3 regions of the Lysinibacillus sp. VIII_CA genome follow, and region 1 is predicted to be linked to each of the others. Evidence: riboswitches for the same ligand, from Rfam matches in the RefSeq annotation. Region 1 holds a riboswitch; each other region holds the start of a gene.

Region 1 (8,045 bases):
TGCCAAAACCTGTATTCACACCATAAATAGTTTGCCCCTCCGCTAAACGCTTTTCAATACGTTCCCTACTTAAACGAATACGTTCTATACTATCTTCAGCAAGTTCAACCGTTGCATGCCCTTTAACGATTTTCTCAATTTGTTGTCTTGTTAATGTATTGCCATCAAGCTCGATGATCGACTTCACATGACATCCCCCTATTCCCTTTATGGCTTATGTAAAATTCATTTTAACGTAATCACTAAAGCATCCTCATTCAACTGCATTTAAGCGTTTTCATAGTAAATAAATTTTCCGCTGAATGAAGATCAATTACTCTATTTCCATTGTACTAACTACTTTTTTCAGAATATAGAGAATTTTAAAAGAGAAAACATGATTTTTTTCAGATTCCTATGTTATTTTTAATAATATAATCGTATTTTTTTATGAAACTAGAATATTTTAAGCGAGGTTAAATGTTATGAAGCTGTTATTAATCGACCGAGACCCCACTGAACTAGCAGGCATTAAGTGGTTTTTACATACCTATTTTCCAGGCGACGTTCTTATTGACATGTGCACTACTATTTCAGATGCATCTCAATACATCCGACAATTTAAACCGGATGCCATACTATTAAATATCGACCTGATCCCTAATAATGGCCTAACTTCTCTTTATGGAGATCTACAAAAATTTTCAGGTGCTATTTTAGCCGTAACAACAGAGCCCTTATTTAAAAACGCATTGAAAGCCATTGATTTACAGGTAGCTCATCTATTCATAAAGCCCATTGATTTAGAAGTATTAAAGCAAAAACTGACGGTTATTTCCGTGCGCTCACCACAAATCATAGATGATGCGCAGGAGACAGCAAATGAATCATTTTATAATCATTTATTTTTAGATACTAAATCAAACTCTATTGAAACTGGCATTCATTTTACAATAATTGAGCCTGAGCACGCCGAGACCTATAACAAGCTTTACAATTGGCTTCAACAAACACCTATATACTTTCATATGAAAACCTATCCTTTATCGAATAGAATTGTCTGCCTTTTTCAAACGCAAGACATAAAAGTGGTAGAGAAGGATGTACGTACTCTTATGAAGGAATGGCGTTTGTTTAGCAATAGTTCATTAAATATCGGGATATATGATGGACCTGCTACAAGCATTAAAAATATGTATACATTAACAAAGCGTGTACTCCACCAAAGTTTTTACGAAGGATTCGGTCACCTTTTTTACGCAAGTAAACAATTTGAAATACACCCCTTCGATCCATTACTAACACCAGAGGAACAGCAATTATTAATAAGTAGCCTGGAGGAAGGTAATCTCGAAGCCGTAAAAACATTTTTATATCGACTTTCTAATGAAGGCATCTATTATGAGCAGGATGATTTACGTATCCATCTAACAAGTGTCTTAGCACAAATTCGGCGCTTTATGTTGAAATATAAACTACACGAAAAAGCAGTCATTGAACAAAACTACCGTCAGCTATTTCATTTAATTATTGAGCATCCTATTTTTTATACGATTCTCAATGGCATTATTTCATTCACTCAGAGATTAATTGAACTTGCACGTGAAGCTCGCATGGAGAAAAGAGCCGATTATGTTGAGTTAGCTTTAGAAATTATTGATCAGCAATTTAAAGAGAGTTCCTTGTCTCTCCCCTTTGTCGCGCGTAAGCTTGGCATCAGCCCCAATTATTTAAGTACGATTTTTTCAAAAAAACAAGGCTTGCCATTTAAGCGCTATATACAGCAAGTTAGAATTCAAAACGCCCTTAAGATGCTACTAGAAACTGATTTTGCAATTAGTGAGATTGCTCATTTAAACGGTTTTGATGACCCGAATTATTTCATTAAAATATTTAAACAACAAATCGGTATGACCCCTCATCGATATCGAAAAAACTAATCAAGAATATTTTCAATTAGTTGTTTTCATTTTCAATCAAGGATTTTATTATGGGTGTTTAACTTTATACTTCTTTTCATTTACCGTACAAATACTGTTTAAATCTAGTTTATTAAACAACAAATTTTACACAAAAATTAAGCATATACAGCCTCTCCGATGCATATATTTATACTTTGTATCTCACTATAAAAATTCTTTAACAATAATTATTATAATGTACTAGCAATTCTATTTTATATTTGTTATAGTTATAGACGAAGAGTTCGACTTACATTATTTTCAGGAGGTAACTAATATGACAAACGCAAATGATCGTAGCCGTCGTTTTACAACAGCAGGTGGTGCTCCAGTAGTAAGTAACCATGACTCTATGTCAGCAGGTCCACGTGGCCCTCTTTTACTTCAAGATGTATGGCTAGTTGAAAAATTAGCAAACTTCAATCGTGAAGTAATCCCTGAACGTCGTATGCACGCCAAAGGTTCAGGTGCATTTGGTACTTTTACTGTAACGCACGATATAACTCAATATACAAAAGCTAAAATCTTCTCAGAGGTGGGCAAAAAGACTGAAATGTTCGCACGATTCTCCACAGTTGCTGGTGAGCGTGGTGCAGCAGATGCTGAGCGCGATATCCGTGGCTTTGCCCTTAAGTTCTATACAGAAGAAGGCAACTGGGATCTAGTAGGAAACAATACACCAGTATTTTTCTTCCGTGATCCACTACACTTTACAGATTTAAACCACGTGGTAAAACGTGATCCACGTACAAATATGAAAAACGCTAATTCTAACTGGGATTTCTGGACTCTATTACCAGAGGCACTTCACCAAGTAACGATTGTAATGTCTGACCGTGGTATTCCAACTGGTTACCGTAATATGCACGGATTTGGTTCCCACACTTATAGCTTTGTCAATGCTGATAATGAGCGAGTTTGGGTTAAATTCCACTTCCGTACAGAACAAGGCATTAAAAATTTAACAGGTGCTGAAGCAACTGAGGTAATCGGTCAAGATCGTGAATCTTCACAACGTGATTTATATGAAGCCATTGAAAAAGGCGATTTCCCTAAATGGAAAATGTATATTCAGGTTATGACAGAGGAGCAAGCACGTGAGCTACCATACAACCCATTCGACTTAACAAAAGTATGGTATAAAAAAGACTTCCCATTAATTCCTGTAGGTGAGTTTGAGTTAAATAAAAACCCGGACAACTACTTTGCAGAAGTGGAACAAGCTGCATTTGCACCATCTAACATCGTTCCTGGTATTAGCTTCTCACCAGATAAAATGTTACAAGGTCGTATCTTTGCCTATGCGGATGCAGCACGCTACCGTTTAGGAGTAAACCACTATATGCTTCCTGTTAACGCACCAAAATGTCCATTCCGCACTTTCCACCGTGATGGTGCTATGCGTTTTGATGGCAACCTTGGTTCAACACTAGGCTATGAACCAAATAGCTATGGTGAATGGGAGCATAATTTAGACCATAAAGAGCCAGAGTTACGCATTGATGGTCATGCAGGAATTCATGATTTCCGTGAAGACGATAATAATTACTTCGAGCAGCCAGGTAAACTTTTCCGCCTAATGACTGCGGAAGAACAACAACGTCTATTTGAAAATACGGCTAATGATATGGCTTCTGTCGAGGAGTTCATCAAACGACGTCACATCCTACACTGCTATTTAGCTGATCCAGCATATGGTGACGGTGTTGCAAAAGCAATGGGTCTTTCATTAGAAGGTATGGATCTTACAAACCCATACGTAAAACAACCAACAAACGTTTAATATTCCATTTAATTATTGATATCCAAATCCAATTTTTACTCCATGTGAATTTAATCATCACATGGAGCTTTTTTGTCTTCGTCTAGCCTCCAACTGCTTACCTCAATTTGCAACATGGAAGCAACATAAAAAAGGCTTGTGTCTAGTAAATTAACACAAGCCTTTTATTATTATAGATAGATTTGACTACCTGCCTTTTTAAACTCCACTGACTTCTCCCTCATACCTTCATGGATGGCCTCAGTTGTATTTAAATCCTTTTCTTTAGCATAATTACGAATATCCTGTGAAATTCTCATGCTACAAAATTTAGGACCGCACATTGAGCAAAAATGTGCAGTTTTGGCCCCCTCTGCTGGCAATGTTTCATCGTGATATTCTACTGCACGTTCTGGATCAAGAGAAAGGTTAAATTGGTCGCGCCAGCGGAACTCAAAGCGCGCTTTTGACAGTGCATCATCGCGTTGTTGTGCACCTGGGTGCCCTTTTGCCAAATCTGCAGCATGTGCAGCAATCTTATAAGTAATAACCCCTACTCGAACATCCTCCCGATTAGGTAATCCTAGATGTTCCTTCGGTGTCACATAACAGAGCATAGCTGTACCAAACCAACCAATCATTGCCGCTCCAATAGCAGATGTAATATGGTCATAACCTGGAGCAATATCTGTTGTCAATGGGCCTAATGTGTAGAAGGGAGCTTCCTTACAAACCTCTAATTGCTTGTCCATATTTTCTTTAATCAAATGCATTGGAACGTGACCTGGCCCCTCCACCATTACTTGAACATCATGCTTCCATGCTATTTGGGTTAACTCACCTAATGTTTCAAGCTCCGCAAATTGCGCTTCATCGTTTGCATCCGCGATTGACCCTGGACGTAAGCCATCTCCTAATGAGAAGGCTACATCATAAGTTTTCATAATTTCACATATTTCCTCAAAATGAGTATAGAGGAAGTTTTCTTGATGATGGTATAAACACCATTGCGCCATAATGGAGCCTCCCCGAGACACAATGCCCGTTACCCGGTTTGCTGTAAGAGGAACATAACGTAAAAGAACACCCGCATGAATAGTGAAATAATCTACCCCTTGCTCTGCTTGTTCAATAAGCGTATCACGGTATACCTCCCACGTTAAATCTTCAGCTACACCATTTACCTTTTCTAATGCCTGATAGATTGGTACTGTTCCAACAGGTACTGCGGCATTTCGAATAATCCATTCTCTCGTTGTATGAATATGCTTGCCAGTTGATAGATCCATAATATTATCTGCACCCCAGCGTGTAGCCCATGTCATCTTTTCGACTTCCTCTGCAATCGAAGATGATACGGCTGAATTTCCAATGTTCGCATTAATTTTCACATGGAAGTTACGACCGATAATCATCGGCTCTGCCTCCGGATGATTAATATTGGAGGGCATAATAGCTCGACCTGCTGCAATCTCTGAACGCACGAAATCAGGGTCCATATTTTCTCGTATCGCTACAAACTCCATCTCAGGTGTAATAATTCCCTTTCTAGCATAATGCAACTGTGTTACATTTTTCCCCCTTTTTGCACGTAAAGGCATTCTCATCAATTCAGGAAAGACATTTTCTTGGATACGTGGATCATCTGCGCGACGGAAGCCATTATCCTCAGGTTTAATGGTACGCCCTTCATATTCCTCTACATCTCCTCGCTCTTGTATCCAAGTACTTCGTAAAGCCGGTAAGCCCTTTGTAATATCCACATGAAATGCAGGATCAGTATACGGGCCACTCGTATCATACACCCGAATAGGGGCATTTTCTTCATCTCCAAAGCTACCCGTCGTCGGACTTAATGTAATTTCACGCATTGGTACTAAAATATCTGGACGTGATCCTTCCACATAAACCTTTTTACTTCCTTCAAAGTTAGACATAATCATAATGTTCTTTTCACTAATCGCTGACATGAGCTACTTCTCTCCCTTAAATGTATTTTAAGTAAGGACCGAATCTAGCTCACCCCAAAAGGAAAATAAATAAAGGCCGAATCCAACATAATGATTGGATCCGGCCATGAATGTAAAGGGTCTATTGATTGCACGTAATAGGCAATAGCTTCTTAACTTTCCCACGCTGGTATGAGCCAGATCAGGTCCAAAGGGTCAAGAAACCTCTATGCGTTTCCCTCTCAGCCTGACTCATCAGACTCCCCTAGTTAATACTATTCAGTTTGATGCTAGTGTAGCAGATATTGCTAAGAGATGGAAGTTATCATTTAAATATTTTTGCCATTCTATTAAGTAAACAATACATCAGCGATATAAATCACAATCGTGACCGTTATACAACTCACAATGGTAGAAAATAAAACGGTTTGTGCAGCTGTTGCCGATTCTATATCATATTCTAATGCTAGACTTGAACTGTTGCGGGATGTGGGAAAAGCACTCGCTATAAATAATGATTGTGCTACGACCCCATTTAATCCCAGTGCAAAGATAATGACTAAAGCAATAGCTGGTCCGATAATTAATCGAGTCAAGCAGCTGATGAAGACTGTTTTATTAAACATAGTTTTAATTTCCATCTGAGACAATTGCGCGCCCAGCGTGATTAATGCAACGGCAATAAAACCATCCGCTACATGGTCTATTGGTATTTTAATAAACGGAGGAATACCAATATCAAAATAATTCATTGCCACACCAATTATTAAAGCGTGAATAATAGGCATTTTTATAAAATCCTTTAGAATCGTCATGCCTGATTTAGTAGACGAAATTAAATTATATAAACCATACGTATACGTAGTCATGTTTTGAAAGATAACGAGTATAACCTGGATGGCTACACCAATAGGTTGAGAGGCAAAAATCATTTGAGCTACCGGAATACCATAGTTTCCAGAGTTAATGAGTACTACACTATTTTTAAAAACAGCCGCCTCCGTTTTAGCTAGTCCAAGCCCTTTCGCTAAAAAGTGACTGAGTAGCATTTGACTACCAATAAAAAGTACAATAAACAACCCGACTTCCCCTAGCACAGACAGCTTTATACTCGTTTCATATAAATTTATAAACACAGCCGCTGGCATAAAGCAATATGTAATTAGCTGTGATAATGCTTTTAAGTTAAAGCGAAATTTCTTTTGTAGAATGGCCCCTAGTACAAGTAATACTAAAATAGGTGCAACAATTTGAAAAAAAATCATTCCTAGATACACCATATTGATGTCCCCCCTCCCTTTTAATAGTAGTGTCGATATTGCACTAGGTCAATGCCACTTACTTTCATAATTAAAACCGTTGATTTACACTATGGGCGGGGTCGCGCTTCGTTCTAATGGTTGCAAAAATTCAAAAGCTCAAATCAATGAACTCGAGCAATGTCCAGAATATAAGAATCATCAAAACTTATTTAACGTCATTTAGGATTGGTATGCCAAAATGCAGAACAATTGAACTTGTCTTAAAGGAGACTTGAAGATACTGTCAGCTTGGACGTGGTAAGCTTTTTATGCTTGAGCTGTACATGATCGAGCAACAAAGGTCCATTTGAAATAAGTAAAAAATGAAAAGGGAATCGAGCATCAACTTCTCGATTCCTTTTATCAACAGTCTGAGACTACTTAAAGGTTCTAAGCAGTTTTTTCTTTACGCAAGCTTAAATCGATTAACAACCTCTTGCAGTTCATTAGAGATATCATTCATGTTTTGCATAGACTCTGCCACTTTTTGCAATTCTGCTTGTTGATCCATTGCAGAGGCACTTACTTGCTCAGCAGAGGCAGCTGTTTCCTCTGATATAGCCGAAATACTTTGGATAGACATAATTGCTTGATTTTTATGCTCTAACATAGTAGATAACTGAGTCATTAGCTCACTAATAGAAGTTGCAATTGCACGTGACAAATCACTATTATCTTTAAAAGCCAATTGCGTGCTTTGTACGGACTCATTTTGCGATTGCATTAATTCTGCATTCGAGGCAATGACAGCAACTGTTTGCTGTGAATTTTCTAAAATGCTTTCTACCGTGCTTTTAATAACTTCTGTTTCATTTTTTGATTGCTCCGCCAACTTTCTTACTTCTTCCGCCACGATCGCAAAACCTTTTCCATGCTCACCAGCACGCGCAGCCTCAATACTTGCATTTAAAGCCAATAGATTAGTTTGCTCCGTAATGCTTTGAATAGAGGCAATAATTTGATTAATATTAGCAATATTAGAAGCTAGTAATTCCATTTGCTGTTGAATACGGCCATTCATCTCATTTGTCCCTATATTATGTTCATGTAAACTTTGAACCTCTTGCATGCCTTTTTCTGTTGTTACATTTGT
Region 2 (8,045 bases), on a different contig from region 1:
GGTTTGCAACAGGCAATCTTTCAGCAATTATTAAAAGCACATTGGATTAGGTGAGGTGAGCCGTATTGGGCTTTAGTCAAATTATGTTTAGCTGGACGGCCATCATCCCGGTCATTGTCCTACTCTATTATTTCTTTCGAAAAAAATATACAGATCAGCCGGTCTCTTCAACACTTTTCTGGTCTGAGATTATGCAGGAAACACGGGTATCTCCTTATTTAAAGCATTTGCAAAAGAATGCCCTACTTTATTTACAGTTACTAGCATTGTTGCTTCTTGTGTTGGCACTCATGAATCCCTATGTGAAAAAATCAACGATTGTTGGTGAGCAAACTATATTTATTGTGGATACTTCTGCAACAATGTTAGCTGGTAAGGGGCAATCTACCTTTGACACACATAAACAGGAAATGCTGACGCTTATAGATGAATTAAATGGGAGACCAGTCACGTTAATTACGACTGGTTCAGCACCAAAAGCGATTTTGCAGCAAGAGACAAATGTTAAAGAAATCGAAAAAGGTATTAAAGACTTACAAGTAACCTATGAAACGGCAGAAATGGATAAGGCGCTAGATGTGGCACAAGCATTTGTAGGAGATACACCGACTTCCATCTATGTATTTACAGATGCACTCGATAAAAAACAACTACCTATGAATAAGGACTCCGTTAAATGGCTAGTAAGAGGTGCTGCGAAGGACTTAACAAATATTGCTATTACTCGATTTGCTGCAACAACAGATGGACAGGCTACAATGGCGCTTGTGCAGCTTCATAATGATACAGACAACGAGCAAAAGGTCACACTAGCATTACTAAATGAAGAGGGTAAAGAGTTAGTAGCTGAGAATATCGCTGTTCCTCCAAAGGAAGCGATAACAAAAACCTTCAAGGAGTTACCTGTAGAAAAATCGATGACAGCGATTATTGATGCGCAAGATGATTATGACGTAGATAATCAACAAACGGTTTTACTACAAACGGCTACTTCAAAAATTGTGGTTGATCAGGGCATGCATCAATTGATTCAAAAAGGATTTCAATCCGTAAGTACGGGTGTGAAAATCGTTCCGCCTTTACAAGTAGTAGACAATCAGGATGCCACGGTGATCACTAATCAAGCTGAATTGCTGGAAAAGATGGTCAAACCTCTTGTGTTATTTGGCCGTGATGATGCTGAAAAGGTAGAGGTAAGTGGCATAGTAAGTACTAAAAGTGATGCTTTATTTGCTTTTAGTGAGCTTAAGGATGTTTATGTTAGCGCCTTGTATCCTGGATTTACAAATTATGAAACTATCGCTACTGTTGGAGAAAAGCCGTTTATACAGCGCTCTCCTAAAGGGGATATCGTCGTCTTAGCAGATATTGCAGATACGGATTGGCCACTACACCCATCATTCCCGTTATTCTTATGGAGTACTGAACAGCAGTTATCAGAATCCATTGGTTCACTCGGTATTTTCACACCAAATGAACAAAGAGCAGTAGCTTTAGCGCAGGAAGACTGGAGCGTATATTCACAAGAAGATGAATTTCTATCATTGGTTACGGATGGTATGCTAACTGCGCCAACAAAACCTGGCATCTATTTTGTGCGTTCTAATAATGAAGAAAAACATTTTATTGTACAATTGCAGGCGCAAGAACGTGTTATTGAGCAAGGAACAAGCTATACATTAGGGGATATTTCTGATAACGGAAAGGCTGAGATTTCGAAGGCTTCTTTTGTCCCTTGGCTAATTCTTATTATTTTAGTTTTACTTGTTTTAGAGTGGGAGGTGCAACGACGTCGTGGATTTACGAATTGATATGCCATTCATATTGTTGCTATTACTTCCATTACTCATCTATTTTGGTTGGACCTATTGGCGAGAACGACAGCGACTAAAAAAGAGTCATGCTTTCGTACTTATGATTCGCATGCTAGCGGTAGGCTGTTTAGTTTTCGCATTGGCAGGGCCGTATCTTTTATTACCTATAAAAGAAGAACAAATCGTGTATCTAGTTGACCGCTCAGCTTCCATGAATGGGACTGAAGATGAGATGGTACAGTTTATACAGGATAGTTTACAATCGAAAAAAGATGAACAGCTTGCAGGGCTGTATTCATTCTCATCAACATTACAAACAGAAGCCATTATGACTAAAACATTAAAGGAAGTACCAAAGTTTACGGAAATAAAGGCTACTGATCAAACGAATATAGAACAAAGCCTGCAACTTGCCACAGGTATTATAGATCCGAAAAAAGCAACACGCCTTGTGCTATTAACAGATGGCAATGAGACAAAGGGAAGTGCTTTAGATTTCGCCACGAAGTTTAAAGGCTCCAATATTAGTGTGGATGTTGTGCCCTTCAGTCAGCCTGTTGTGAATGATGTTTCATTAAAAAGCTTTGTGTCCCCACAAGTTGCCTATGTAGGTGAGCAACAACAACTGGTAACAGAAGTGCATGCAACAACAGCTGGACAAGGCGAGCTATTATTATATGAAAATGATGAACTGATTCATCGTGAGGGAGTCGAGCTAGCCGAAGGAACGAATATGTTTACCTATAAACATGCAGCGACTGGTGAAGGGCTGGTGAAATATGAAGCCGTTGTTCAAGTAGGACAGGACGCAATATTTGAAAACAATAAATTAACAAGTGTCACAATGGTACAAAGCGAACCACATTTACTCATTGTGAATGGCTATGAAACAGCTTCACCACTAGCGGCGGCACTTGGTCAGCAATCAATAGGCTATGATGTAAAATCACCTGAAAGCTTGCCAAATGAACTCTCCAGTTATTTGCAATATAATGCCATTATTTTTGATAATGTACCGGGACATTTAGTCGGTGAGGCAAAAATGAGTGTGATAGAGCAAGCAGTCAAAAACTTTGGTGTTGGTTTTGCAATGGTGGGTGGAGAAAATAGCTTTGGTTTAGGTGGTTATTTTAAAACACCAATTGAAACTTTATTACCTGTTGAAATGGAGATAAAGGGGAAAGAACAATTACCTTCGCTAGGACTTGTCATTGTGTTAGACCGTTCTGGCAGTATGTCAGGATCCAAGCTAGAGCTTGCAAAGGAAGCGGCTGCACGATCAGTTGAAATGCTACGTGATGAAGATACATTAGGATTTATAGCATTTGATGATCGTCCTTGGGAAATTATAGAGACTGGACCTTTGAATAATAAAGAAGAGGCAGTGGATACCATTTTATCCGTTACACCAGGAGGCGGAACAGAAATCTATGGTTCACTGGCAAAAGCATATGAAAACCTAGCAGATATGAAACTGCAACGTAAGCATATTATTCTTTTAACGGATGGACAATCGCAGCCAGGAAATTATGACGATTTAATTGAACAAGGAAAAGATAACGGAATAACCTTATCGACAGTAGCTATTGGTCAAGACGCGGATGCAAACTTATTGGAAGCTCTGAGTGAGATGGGGAGTGGACGTTTCTACAATGTTATCGATGAGCAAACTATTCCGTCCATTTTATCTCGTGAAACGGCCATGATTTCCCGTACGTACATTGAAGATAATCCATTCTATCCTGTACTGTATAATGCAGGGGGATGGAATACGCTATTTGCCAATGGCGTTCCACAAATGAATGCTTATATTGGAACAACCGCAAAGCAGGGTGCTACCGTCGTGGCTGAAAGCGAAAAGGAAGATCCAGTATTAGCACAATGGCAATACGGTCTTGGCAAAACATTCGCATTTACTTCTGATTCAACAGGAAAGTGGTCAGGAGACTGGGCAAGATGGCAGGACTGGGGCACATTTTGGCAAACGCTTATTTCGCAAATGCTCCCAAGTTATAATGACGTTGCCTACGATGTAAGAGTAGAATCAGATGGATCCTTTATGATTACAGACCCTACAAATGAAGCAGCATTTTTAGATATTGTGGCTGTTAATGAAGCGGGTGAAGAGCTAGACACACAGCTTGAAACTATATCAGCCTCTCAGGTGCGAGCTGTGGTACAAGCTGAGCCGGGGTTAATCTTCTTCCGTATCGCTGATGAAAAGGAAACGATTTATCAGGCGGGATTAAGTGTTCCTTACAGCGCTGAATATGAACTTCTTCCTGTTAATGATAAATTAATAGAAGAAATAACCGAACAAACAGGTGGTGCTGTTTTAAAAGAACCACAAGAAGTGTTCCGTGACTTTACAAAGCAAGGGGCGGATCGTCAAAACATTGCCACATGGCTTCTCCTTGCAGGTATGCTCTTATTCTTTATTGATATAACAATAAGGCGCTTTGGCTGGAATTTCCTAACGAAGTCGAAGAAAAAGGAGCAACTGGTAGAGGATCTCCCTGTACAAGCAGAAGACACGAATGTAGCACAACTATTAAAGGGTATGAAAAAACGCCAATAATTTAGTTTAGATGAAAGCAGTGCGAATTTCGCACTGCTTTTTGTACATTCATGGAAAAAGAAATCCTCCTACGACACTATTTAATAAAGAGAGTAGGATTAAAATATCTTACTAGCACCGTTTTTTGCAAACTGCTAGCTACTAAAATGCCTAAAATTGCTCCAATTGTACTTGATATTAAAAAGGCAGGCATAAAAAACAAGGCTGCTACGGAAGTTCCCATTAGTACATTTGCATAGGGCACTGCTACAAGTGATGCTAGAAGACCAGTGCCAATCACTTCACCCAAACCAGCAAACCAAATTTTACCGCTATATTTATAGGCAAGCCCTGCGCATAATGCACCAATAATACTACCAGGAATGGCTAAAAGAGAGCCTGTCCCTGTAAGGATTCGAATAATGGCCGTAACAAAGGCAACTACAACTGTAGATACGGGTCCAAGTATAATGGCTCCTATTACGTTAATAGCGTGCTGTACCGGATAAGCACGAGCAATCCCAGTTGGAATGGAGATAAAAGTAGAACCTGCAATAGCAATCGCTACTAATAAAGCCATAATTGTTAATTTTCTAATAGACATGTTAGGTGTACTCCTTTTCATTTTAGCCACTAGGAAAATGAAAAAAGCCGCTTCCTTCAAACGACAGGAAGCGGCCTTGCTTATACACTGAAAATAGCAAGAAGCGCCACTTCCCTCCGCTAGTATGAACTAGATCAGGTTCGAAGGGTCCGTATATAACCATATACGTCTCAGCCTTTAGAAGACTCCCCTAGTGGTAAGTATTTTTCTATTTTTTAGAAGTGTAACATACTTCAATAAATAGTCAATAAGAGTTACCTATTAATGTGAATCTGGATGCATAAGCTGAGGCGCCTTTTTCAATGTCCAAATCAGGGCAAGGAAGAAGCAAGCTAATAAGATAATGGCACCAAAAATATAAGGACTGTTCATATTCCAGTCAAATAAAAAACCAGCCAAAGCGGGTCCAATCATATTTCCTAGACTCATATAGGCATTATTCAAGCCGGCTGCGAATCCTTGCTCTTTTTCTGCAAGTTTTGATATGAGAGTATTAACAGCTGGACGAATCAACGTTGTCGCCGTAGAGAAGATGGTTGCAACAACTAATATTAGTGCAAAACCAGAAACAAATAATATTAAGAAAATAGCAACGGCCGCAATAAATAAATTGACCAAAACTACTTTCATTTCACCAAACCGTTTAAAGAGTGGCGTAATAATAAACATTTGTACAATTACCCCAAACGCACCACCAACAACTAAAATGATGGCAATATCGCCAGGTGAGTAATTAAATTTCTCTGTCACAAATAGTGATAAGGTCGTTTGGAAGTTAGCAATCCCAAATGAGAATACCATCATAATAATTAACATAACAAAATAAGGCATATGTACAGAGCGAGCCATCTGTTTTACCAGATTATCTTGCTTTTGTCTATTTTGCGCAGTATTTGGCTTTGTAGATGGTAATAAAAAGTAAGATAAAATAGCCGCTAAAATGGCGGCAGCTCCCGCCATGAAAAATGGAAAATGTAAGCTAACCTTTGCAAGGAAACCACCAATTCCAGGGCCAATCATAAAGCCGAAAGACATAGCAGCTCCTAACAAACTCATTCCTTTTCCGCGTTCTTCATAAGTTGTCACGTCTGCTACAAAAGCCATAATAGGAGGTGCTACAAATGCAGAGCCAAGGCCACCTAAAAAACGTGCTAAAAAGAGCATCCATACATCTGTAGAAAGGCCAAAACCGATTTGTGCAAGTCCTGTTAGTATAAGACCGAAAATAATTAAATTTTTCCGCCCATACTGGTCCGAAAGATTCCCAGCAATTGGAGAAAATACGAATTGTGCTAAGGCGAACGTTGCAATAAGCATGCCTAGAACTTGTCCTGCTGCTCCAAATATTCTTAAATATTCAGGCATTACAGGAATAATAATTCCAATACTCCCCATTGCGATAAACATGTTAAACATTAAAATATACAAAGCCGCCTTATTGGACTTCTGCTGGGTCATCGACAAGCCCCCCTTTTTGTAATCAAATATAGTACAGTCTATCATAAAGAATTATGGCTGGCTAATAGTTGAGATTGCTGTAACTGGTTCGATATGTAGAATGATTTTCCAGAAAAGCTTTTATCTCATAAAAATTCGGGGTGTGGAGTGAGGAGAGAGAATTGCTTTTTCTAGAGACTTGAAGTAGGGAGAGTAAAAAACTAGTGAAAATAAATAATTGCGTTTGCTATGAGAAAGCTTACCTATAACCGTGTAGATGAAAGTTAAAGATGAAGTTATAATGCGCAGGTGTCGTACGACGTAGATTCAAGGTCTTTTTATGGATAAAGAAAAACTAAAGATTGCTGGCATCTTGAAAAAATTGATGATACCTAGACGAAGTGGGATTGTATGATCGACAACTGGTTACTAGTAGAATTTCTTTCTAAATATAGCGATACAAATGAATGCTTAAATAAAAAAGGCGAATTGGTTTGTAGACCAATTCGCTCTTATAAATTATCGAATACTCATTTTAAATTCTAAAAACAGTTCATTATATTTTCCTAAGTAATCTGGACCTAAGTTTTTGTATACCTCTAAGGTATCACGTTGGTCCTCAGATGGGTAGTAGCGTTCATCTGAAACTACTTCTGGGTCCATTAAGTCCATCGCAGCAATATTTGGCGTTGAATAGCCAACATAATCGGCATTTTGAGCACCGGATTCTGCACTTAGCATAAAATTGATGAAGGCATGTGCACCATCAATATTTTTCGATGTTTTGGGAATAACCATATTATCGAACCATAGATTGGAGCCCTCTTCAGGAACAGCAAAGTCCAACTCTTCATTTTCAAACATCATGTCTGCTGCCTGACCAGACCAAGTGAGGGCTACTGTTGCTTCATTATTAATCATTAATGGTGTAATTTCATCCCCAATGATCGCTTTTACGTTGGGCGCAAGTGTAATCAATTTGTCAGTTGCTTCCCGTAGTTCATTGTTATCCAATGAATTCAAGGAGTGTCCAAGACTATTTAACCCCATCCCAATCACTTCACGGGCACCGTCTACTAAAAATACTTTTCTTTTTAATGAAGAATCCCATAAATCGTCCCAAGAAGAGAAATCTAAATTTCCAACTAGTTTTGGATTATAGACAATCCCTACTGTTCCCCAAAAGTAAGGAACTGAATATTGATTGTTATCATCGAATGGTAAGTCTAAAAAGTAAGGGTCGATATTTTTTAAATTCGGTATTTTTGCTTTGTCTAAAGGAATCAATAAATTATCTTCCTTCATTTTTTCAATCATATACTCAGAAGGAACAGCAATATCGTAAGCTGTACCACCTTGCTGTATTTTTGTCATCATAGCTTCATTAGAGTCAAATGTTTCATAGATGACATGAATACCTGTTTCTTTTTCAAATTCCTTCAATAGATCAGGGTCAATATACTCTCCCCAGTTAAAAATGGTTAAAGTGTCTTTTCCACTTTTACCGCCACCTGCACTTAAGGCGTCAGCAGCATAGAATAAAAGGGCAGAAACAACAAGGATAGCGATGGTCGCTTGAATTAATGACTTCATTGTTGTCCCTCCGTTCTTTTGCTTGTACGACTTGTAATGA
Region 3 (8,045 bases), on a different contig from region 1:
TAAAATGAGTGACAGTACTATACTTATTTGTCTTTTCCCTATACAATTTAACACGAAGGGAGAGGAAAGCATGCCTCGGTTTTTATTGATGACAATTTCGTATATTGTCTCACTCATCCTAACCTTTTCATCCTTTTTCATGAAACTTAACGGTCAGTCTTCTTTAGAAATTTCTAATCGTTTTTCGGTGGTATTTGCACCTGTTGATGGAAGTCATTTAATTTGGATTGTCATTTATTTATTCATCGGTTATTGGTTAGTGATGAACATCAAAAAGACATCTATGAAACAGTCTGCGCTCTTTAGTTGCATAAATATTTTACAAGCATTAATGATATACGTATGGCATCATGAATTATTTATTGTTTCTCTCGGCATTACCCTACTCTTAGTCTTGTATCTATTTATGTTGTACAATACGTATCCACTTCATGACAAATCACTGTCGGGTCGTATTCCTTTCGCCATTTATTTAGCATGGATGACATTTATTTTCATCACAAATATTAGCTTTACGTTAACAGCTTATGGTTGGAACGGTTTTGGTCTAAGTACTCCTCTTTGGGCAGTTATTTTACTGACATTAGGTGGAGTCATTGCGCTACATATCCGCTTTCATCACTTTGATATCATGTATCCAAGTGTTTTTATATGGGCTTATATAGGAATCGCTTTACATAATGGTTTTGATGAGCTACTCGTAACAACCGCTGCGTTATTTTTATGTGGTGTACTCTTTGTTGGCATTTTATTCATTAAAAAAAATCCTGCCTACCAAAAGTAATTTGGTGAGCAGGATTTTTTGTGTCATCCTAGTCTTCGTCTAATGAAGTGAGGATAATTGGTTTATCTTTTGTAACAATCACTGAATGCTCAATTTGAGCAACAAGAGACTTATCGGGTGTTATGAATGTCCAACCATCACCAGCTTCTACTATATGCTCTGCTTTTGCAGAGATAAATGGCTCAACTGCAAGAACCATACCTTCTTTCATAATCGTAGAGTCCCATGCATCATAATAATTTAAAATGTGATTTGGCTCATCATGTAAAGAACGACCTAAACCATGGCCTGTTAAATTCATGATAACTGTTAAGCCATTAGCATTCGCCTCGCGCTCTACCGCCTTGCCAATTTGATTTAATTTAGAGCCAGCCTTTACCTTTGTCATTGCACGATCAAAAGCATCTTTGGCAACACGACATAGTTTTTCTTTATCTTCATAGCCATCACCGACTACAAAAGAAATACCCGTGTCGGCAAAGTAGCCATCTAAAGAGCCTGAAACATCGATATTAACGATATCTCCCTCCTGAATAACACGTTTACCTGGGATACCGTGCGCTACTTCCTCGTTGACACTAATACAAGTATATCCTGGGAAGTCATATTCTCCTTTTGGTCCAGAAATCGCACCTGCCTCAGCAAACATTCGACCGGCAATTTCATCTAGTTCAAGTGTTGTGACACCTGGTTTTGTAGCAGCCTTCATTGTTTCACGGATCTCCGCACAAATGCGTCCAATTTTTTTAAAAGCTTCAATCTCTTCTTGCGTTTTTACAATCATGTATAACGTCCCTTTCATCTAATATCTACTCTTTAATATAACATAACTTTTTATACGTATAACGCTAAACGCTTTAAATATTGTATGCGTGCCTCCTTGGCAAAGTGCAAAAAGCGCTATTCTCTTATAACTATATAAAAAACCCCTTCACCAACATGAAGGGGGATGGCATTATGCTTTACGTTGCATAAGTTGTGGAGCCGCTGTGAATAATAACACTCCCACAATGGCTGTTAATACTGTAGCAGGAAGCATATATGTACCATTATAAATAATCGAATAAATCCATGCATTTTGATCGCCGGCATACTCCGCAAAAAATACAGCCCCAGCAGTAGTATGTGCTACATAACGCAAGAAGCCTGCAAACACAGTACCTAAAATAATATAAAGTGCCATTTTTGTTTTGTTTAGTTGACTTGCTGCCTCTAGTAAAGGTCTGCGCACAATGGCTGCTAATCCTACAACAGTGAAAGCGACGCCATAATCTAGTAACCCTTGAAGCCAGTGTACAATATAAGCGCCAAACATGGTTTGCATAACACCTACAAGTAAGCCTGTTGTTAGGCCAGCTACTAAGCCCCAGCGAATAGCAATTAACATAATTGGTACCATGACAAGACTAACAGAGCCACCTTGTGCCCATACTTTAAACGAGACCTGATCCAGCACAAGGCCAATTGCTGCAAATATTGCAATCTCCACTAACATTAATAGTCTTTTTTTGTCCATACATATTCTCTCCTTTGTTCCGATGTAGGATACAAGAGCAGGAATAGAAAAGCGCTGATTTGATTCTCTCTGACATCTTATTATTTTCAAGAATGAAAAAACGATGCCAGGACAGAGCCTCACATCGTACAAGTGTCGGTTTCTATCCACATCCCTACGTAAGTGCTAGCTTACAGGTTCAAAGAGTAAAGGCATTACGTGCCCAGTCTCAGCTGACATCATCAGCTCCCCTTGTGGTCGTTACATCTGAATTTACTTTGAATAATTACATTGTACGCAAAGCATGGAATGATTACAACCTCTTCCATACTTAATTTTTGAAACTTTGCTGATTTCCATGCGTAAATATTAAAAAAGGAGGTACAACTATGGAGAACCAAAAAATTTTATCTGCCTTCAGCTATCTCAGTATTTTCTTTGCTCCTTTCATCGTACCATTGATTGTTTATTTCGTTTCGAAAGATGCTGATATCAAAAGACATTCCATTCGCGCACTAGTGTCTCATTTAATTCCTTTTGTATTTGGTATATTATTTTTCATTGTCTTTGTGTTTTCTACCTTTAGTTTAGATCCCACTTCAAGTAATAGTACAGTAATGATCGTTTGGTTCATTTCGTTCGCCATTTACGGAATTGTCTCGCTCGGAATCGTAATATGGAATATTATTCAAGCCGTTCGAGTTATCCGCTAATGTTTTACTTTTAGAATAAACAGGTAGAAGTAATTAAAAAAGGAGCTGTGTTTTTAATGAAAGTATCAAAGGTAGTAAAAACCGCTGTTAAATTAGCGCCGATTGTTATACCGATTGTAAAAAAAGTGATGGCAGCAAAAAAAGGGACAACTTCTACAGTCAGTCCTCGGAAAAAATGAAAGGAAGGTGTATTTCCTTAAGCCGGAAATACACCTTCCTTTATTTTATTTCAAAGTGTGTTTGACTATGTCCGTTTAATGTTTTTTCGACATGTAAAACGGCTGGCATCGCGGATTTTAATTCAGGCACATGGGAGATGACGCCAATCATTCGGCCAGAATCTTGTAAATCGATTAAGGTGTCTATTGCTTTATTTAATGATTCCTCATCGAGCGAGCCAAAGCCCTCATCAATAAACATAGTTTCAATATGAATATTGCCTTGGAAGCTTTGAATAACATCCGCCATTCCCAGAGCAAGACTTAATGACGCATTGAACTTTTCACCACCAGATAAAGTTTTGACATCTCGTAATTGATCTGTGTAAGCATCATATACATCAAGCCCAAGTCCACTTTGCTTTGCATGCTTTTCAAGTCTGTCTGAGCGTCTAAGCTCAAATTGACCATTCGATAAATGATTAAGGCGAATATTGGCTGCCTCTGTAATTTGATCTAAATAATTTATTTGAATATATCGTTCAAAGGACAGCTTTTTCGAATTTTGCCCATTTAATAAGCCATATAGCTCCTTTACACGTCCAGCCTCACTCTCAAGTAAACGTAGCTCTCTTTCTGTTTCCTCGACTTTGTTCATAAAGCTTTGACATGATTTCACAAATCCATCTATTTGCTGAAGTTGTTTAAAGGCATCCTCATAGGCGATTCGGAGGCTTTTCACAGTCGCCTCCATCAAGGCTAAATCTTGCTCCTCTTTTCCTTGAAGATGTTTTTCTCCTTCTGAAATTTGAATTTTTAACGTATGAACCTGAAGGGTGTAGTCACTGCATGCTCTCCGGAGTTCCTCTAATTGAGTGGCACTTCTTTTCGCAGCTGCGTAGTCTTCATAGCTTACAAAGCCCGCTTCCTGCATGCTTGTTGAAAACTGTTCACGCTTGTCATTCATTTTGAGCTTTAATTCTTCAAAATTCTGTTTGGCGATCTCCACAGCTAGTTTTGCATTACTGTCAGCTTCCTTCATGGCATGTAAATGATGTTGGCTTTCCTGCCATAATTTTTGAAAATCCATTTTCTGTTGGCTAACATCAGTAAGCGTTTGTTTTAATTGCGGTAAAGTTGGAATATTTGTTGGCATTTGCTTATGCTGTTCCTCTACAATTGCCTGAAGTCTTGTCCAGCTCTTCATCTGCTCGCTTAAATATTCCTCAAGTTTTAATTGTTTGTTTTGCAATTGCTCTATTGTTAAACGCTGTTCCTTCTGGTTTTTTCTTGTTTGAGCTAACTGTTGATTGATAACCCTTAAGCTAGTAATCTCTTTCTCCATTTTTTCTAAGGAAGCTATTATCTGTGCTTGATCCTGTTGCTTGATAGAGTGTGCATCTAATTGTTTCAGTGTCTCTTGCTGAAGCTGTTGTGCGGATCTTAACATTGCCTCTTTTTCCAAATACAAACGTTCATCGGAAGAAACTTTTACCCTTAATGTTTCCACCTGAGCAAGTTCAACAATTTCCAATTTCTCATTATGAGTTTGCTGATGAGCCGTACTCCCGCATACAGGACAAGGCTGCCCTTCTTTAAGCTGCTGAGCTAAAACACTTGCTTGACTTGTCAGCCAGCGTTGCTCTAATTGTTGAAGCTCCAGTCTACTGTCCTGATAGCGAGCTTTAGTTGCGATAACATCCTGTTTCGCTATCTCTACCGTTTTTGTATAGTTCTCCATCTGCATGAGCAAAGTTACTTGCTCCTGCAACTTTGGAAGTTTTTCTAAGTAACCTTCATATGGTTCCATTTGTTTTTCATAGTGCTCAATTGATTGTGAAAGCTGCTCTAATTGTGCGCTTTCTTTTTCGATTAGTACTATATTATCCGCTGCACCTTGTTTGGCGGTTTTCACATATTGCTCAGCAATTTGCAGCTGCTGTACATGGCTGTCATACGCTTCAAACTTAGGAAGCAATGCTTGGAGTTGCATTTCTTGCTGTAAAAGCAGTTGCCACTCAGACTCTTTTGCCTCTTCCGCTTCATATTTTTCTTGTGCTCGTTGTAAGAGTTCCTTGGTTTGTAGCTGACTACTTTGGGCTTGTTGATAGGCTTGTTCTTTTAAATTTTGTTCAGCTCGTAAATCCATACATTGTTGTTCGAGTAATAGTAAACGCTCCGCTTGTTCTGCTAAAGCTATTTCCCGTTCCTTCGCATGGTATTTATCTTGCTCATCTAACAGCATTTGTAGTCGTTCTTGTCGTTTGGACTGCTCCTCAAATTGTTCATTAAGCGTTTTAGCTAAACGGTAAAATTCCTGTTCTTTTTGATGATGATTATAAGCTTCCTCATATTGTCGCTGTATATCTTCAAAACATTTTTTATAATAGGTCAGCTCCTCTTCAAGTGCTTGCTTGAGCTGAAACATATTTTCCGTATTATCCGCAATTTGTTTGAACAGAGGAGATGAACGTTGTGGAAGTGCACCAACAATTTGACCAAGTAGATGTTCTTTTAATTGTTTGGCACGTTCAAGATCACTCTCTGCTTCTTTTCGTTTAGCATCAAGCAGCTTTGTCATAGCACCAAAGCGATCTGTTTTGAAAATTTTTCGTAAGATTACCTCTTTGTTTGTTGAATCAGACGTTAATAATTTGCGAAATTCACCTTGAGGTAGCATCACAATTTGGCTAAATTGATCCTTTGTCAGACCTATAATTTCCTGAATCTTTTTATCGACCTCAAGTGTTTGCTGCTTTTCCACAATGTTATAATCGAGCATTCCCTCCCTAACTTCCGCTAGCTCCACTTTTTTACCAGTAGCTGTTTTATTTTTTCCCTTTATATGTCCGGGCTGACGTAAAATCTGATAGACCCTTCCATGCATTTCAAAAATAAGTTCTACTGCTGTATACACATCATCGTCAGCAAAGCCACTTCGTAGTAAAGCTGTATCCTGGCGATCTTCACCACTACCTGCCCCATAAAGTGCATAACAAATCGCATCAAAAATCGTCGTCTTCCCTGCTCCAGTTTTGCCAGAGATGGCGAACAATCGATGTTCCCCTAACTGTTGAAAATCAATTATTTCCGTATTTTTATAAGGACCGAATGCCGTAATCGTTAACTTTAATGGCTTCATTTTACTGTTTCTCGCTCCTTATCTAATAATTCCTGTAACATCTCTGTAAACAGGCGCTCGGTATCTTCATCTGGTTGAATCCCAATTATATCTGTAAAGAAAGAGCGGAATAGATCTATATCTTCTAGCTTTTCTGCCTCTACTACTTGAAGCTCACTTGGTTTCTCTTGTCGTAAAATCTTACGTTCAACATGCAGGGCATGAGGAAAAACAGTACGAATACGTTCCATTGGCGAAGATACGGACGTAGCATCTGTCAATCTAACAAATACATAATCATCACTTGGTGGAAGCATTAATAACTCCTCCAACTGACCTTCTACTACACGCAAATCTCTTCTCGGCATCAACTTTCTTTTCGTTACAGTACTATTTCCGTGCTCATCTAGATCGATAATTAAAAAGCCCTTTTCATGTAGATGCTCAGATAATGAATATTTTAATGGTGAACCGGCATAGCGAATCGTTTCATTTAAGACAAAATGTGCCTTATGTAAATGTCCAAGTGCTGTATAATGAAATGGTTTAAATAAAGCAGCATTCACACAGTCTGAGCCTCCTATAGAAAGCGGACGCTCTGAATCACTAGTGTTGGCTTCCTCCTCACCGTATTTGGTCACAAAGGCATGTCCAACAAATATATTACGTTTACTTGTATCCATACCTGCTGTTATATGTTCAATTATTTTCTGCATAGCATCTTGGTGAGAGCGAATGGCTTCCTCTTCAAAGATACTGCGAATAGAGGCAGGGTCTGCAAATGGTACAAGATGAAAATGCACCTCTCCATATTGATCATTTATAATAATAGGGGCATGATCTTTCGTAAATTGGCCCTTAATATATAAACCACTATCACGCATTAATCGACTACCAAAGTTTAATCTGCCTGCACTATCGTGATTTCCTGCAACGGCTAAAATAGGAATCTTCTTTTCTAAAACTATTTTTGCTAAAGTGTCATTTAGTAAATTCACTGCCTCAATAGGGGGCATGGAACGATCGTATAGATCACCTGCTATAATAATTACATCTGGCTTTTCTTCATCGATAGCTTGTATAAATTGTTGTAGGATATATTGTTGATCTTCTGTCATATAGACACCCTGAACGAGCTTCCCTAAATGCCAATCTGCTGTATGAAATATTTTCATTCCTGTACCTCCTGTCCTCTTACTATTTTATCATGGCTAGTAAAGGATTGTTTTTCCTTTGTTTGGGGAATTAAGAACGAAAAAAAAGCATCCTATCAGATGCCTTCACTTATCTCTTTTCTAATTTTTCCATAAAAGCGGTATAGCCGTGAAATCCCTGAATGGAACGTACACTTCGTACAGACTGGGAGGATGTTACCTTTTGTTGTTTAGGCTGTGCAGAAGCTCGTTCTTGTAAAATTTCCTCAAATGATACAGGATTCGGTTTCGGTAATTGTGATGGAGCTATAGATAGGGCATCACTACCACTATAAGCCTTTAAAAATGCATTGGCCATTTGGCGATAGCCTTCCATATTCGGATGGACATCTGTATAGTTTGGTAAGTAGTTTGTGGCATTTAACCCGAAGCTGTCATACACATTTACGTAACCCGCTCCAGCTAGCTCCGCCTGTTGCTGTAAAATTTTATTTAATTTCACAAGCTGTGCATTTGTGCCTTCTTTTTGAGTTAGATGAACAGCTGGATAGGCAAAATAATAGCCTACAACATATACCTGAGCCTTTGGAGCTCGTTCCGCCAATTCATTTAAAATAGCT

The links. A riboswitch is a leader RNA that binds a small molecule or an ion and turns the genes downstream of it on or off. The one in region 1 is predicted to bind thiamine pyrophosphate.
Region 2: another riboswitch for thiamine pyrophosphate. It lies ahead of thiW (energy coupling factor transporter S component ThiW); the one in region 1 lies ahead of thiC (phosphomethylpyrimidine synthase ThiC).
Region 3: another riboswitch for thiamine pyrophosphate. It lies ahead of thiT (energy-coupled thiamine transporter ThiT); the one in region 1 lies ahead of thiC (phosphomethylpyrimidine synthase ThiC).

What each region holds. Positions count from the first base shown of each region.
Region 1 is NZ_JBNFXM010000013.1:10,724-18,768, forward strand. Features, by position in the region: gene hutH (histidine ammonia-lyase) at 1-187, opposite strand, end outside; gene ACP3VS_RS16280 (response regulator transcription factor) at 465-1,919, shown strand; gene ACP3VS_RS16285 (catalase) at 2,218-3,723, shown strand; gene thiC (phosphomethylpyrimidine synthase ThiC) at 3,894-5,672, opposite strand; TPP riboswitch at 5,814-5,928, opposite strand; gene ACP3VS_RS16295 (AEC family transporter) at 6,002-6,931, opposite strand; gene ACP3VS_RS16300 (methyl-accepting chemotaxis protein) at 7,359-8,045, opposite strand, start outside.
Region 2 is NZ_JBNFXM010000001.1:485,708-493,752, reverse strand. Features, by position in the region: gene ACP3VS_RS02430 (DUF58 domain-containing protein) at 1-54, shown strand, start outside; gene ACP3VS_RS02425 (vWA domain-containing protein) at 66-1,811, shown strand; gene ACP3VS_RS02420 (VWA domain-containing protein) at 1,795-4,392, shown strand; gene thiW (energy coupling factor transporter S component ThiW) at 4,469-4,975, opposite strand; TPP riboswitch at 5,070-5,177, opposite strand; gene ACP3VS_RS02410 (MFS transporter) at 5,237-6,433, opposite strand; gene ACP3VS_RS02405 (ABC transporter substrate-binding protein) at 6,932-8,005, opposite strand; gene ACP3VS_RS02400 (ABC transporter permease) at 8,002-8,045, opposite strand, start outside.
Region 3 is NZ_JBNFXM010000019.1:31,242-39,286, reverse strand. Features, by position in the region: gene ACP3VS_RS19370 (hypothetical protein) at 71-784, shown strand; gene map (type I methionyl aminopeptidase) at 813-1,568, opposite strand; gene thiT (energy-coupled thiamine transporter ThiT) at 1,740-2,300, opposite strand; TPP riboswitch at 2,435-2,542, opposite strand; gene ACP3VS_RS19355 (DUF4870 domain-containing protein) at 2,669-2,992, shown strand; gene ACP3VS_RS19350 (hypothetical protein) at 3,049-3,171, shown strand; gene ACP3VS_RS19345 (SbcC/MukB-like Walker B domain-containing protein) at 3,212-6,292, opposite strand; gene ACP3VS_RS19340 (exonuclease SbcCD subunit D) at 6,289-7,446, opposite strand; gene ACP3VS_RS19335 (SGNH/GDSL hydrolase family protein) at 7,556-8,045, opposite strand, start outside.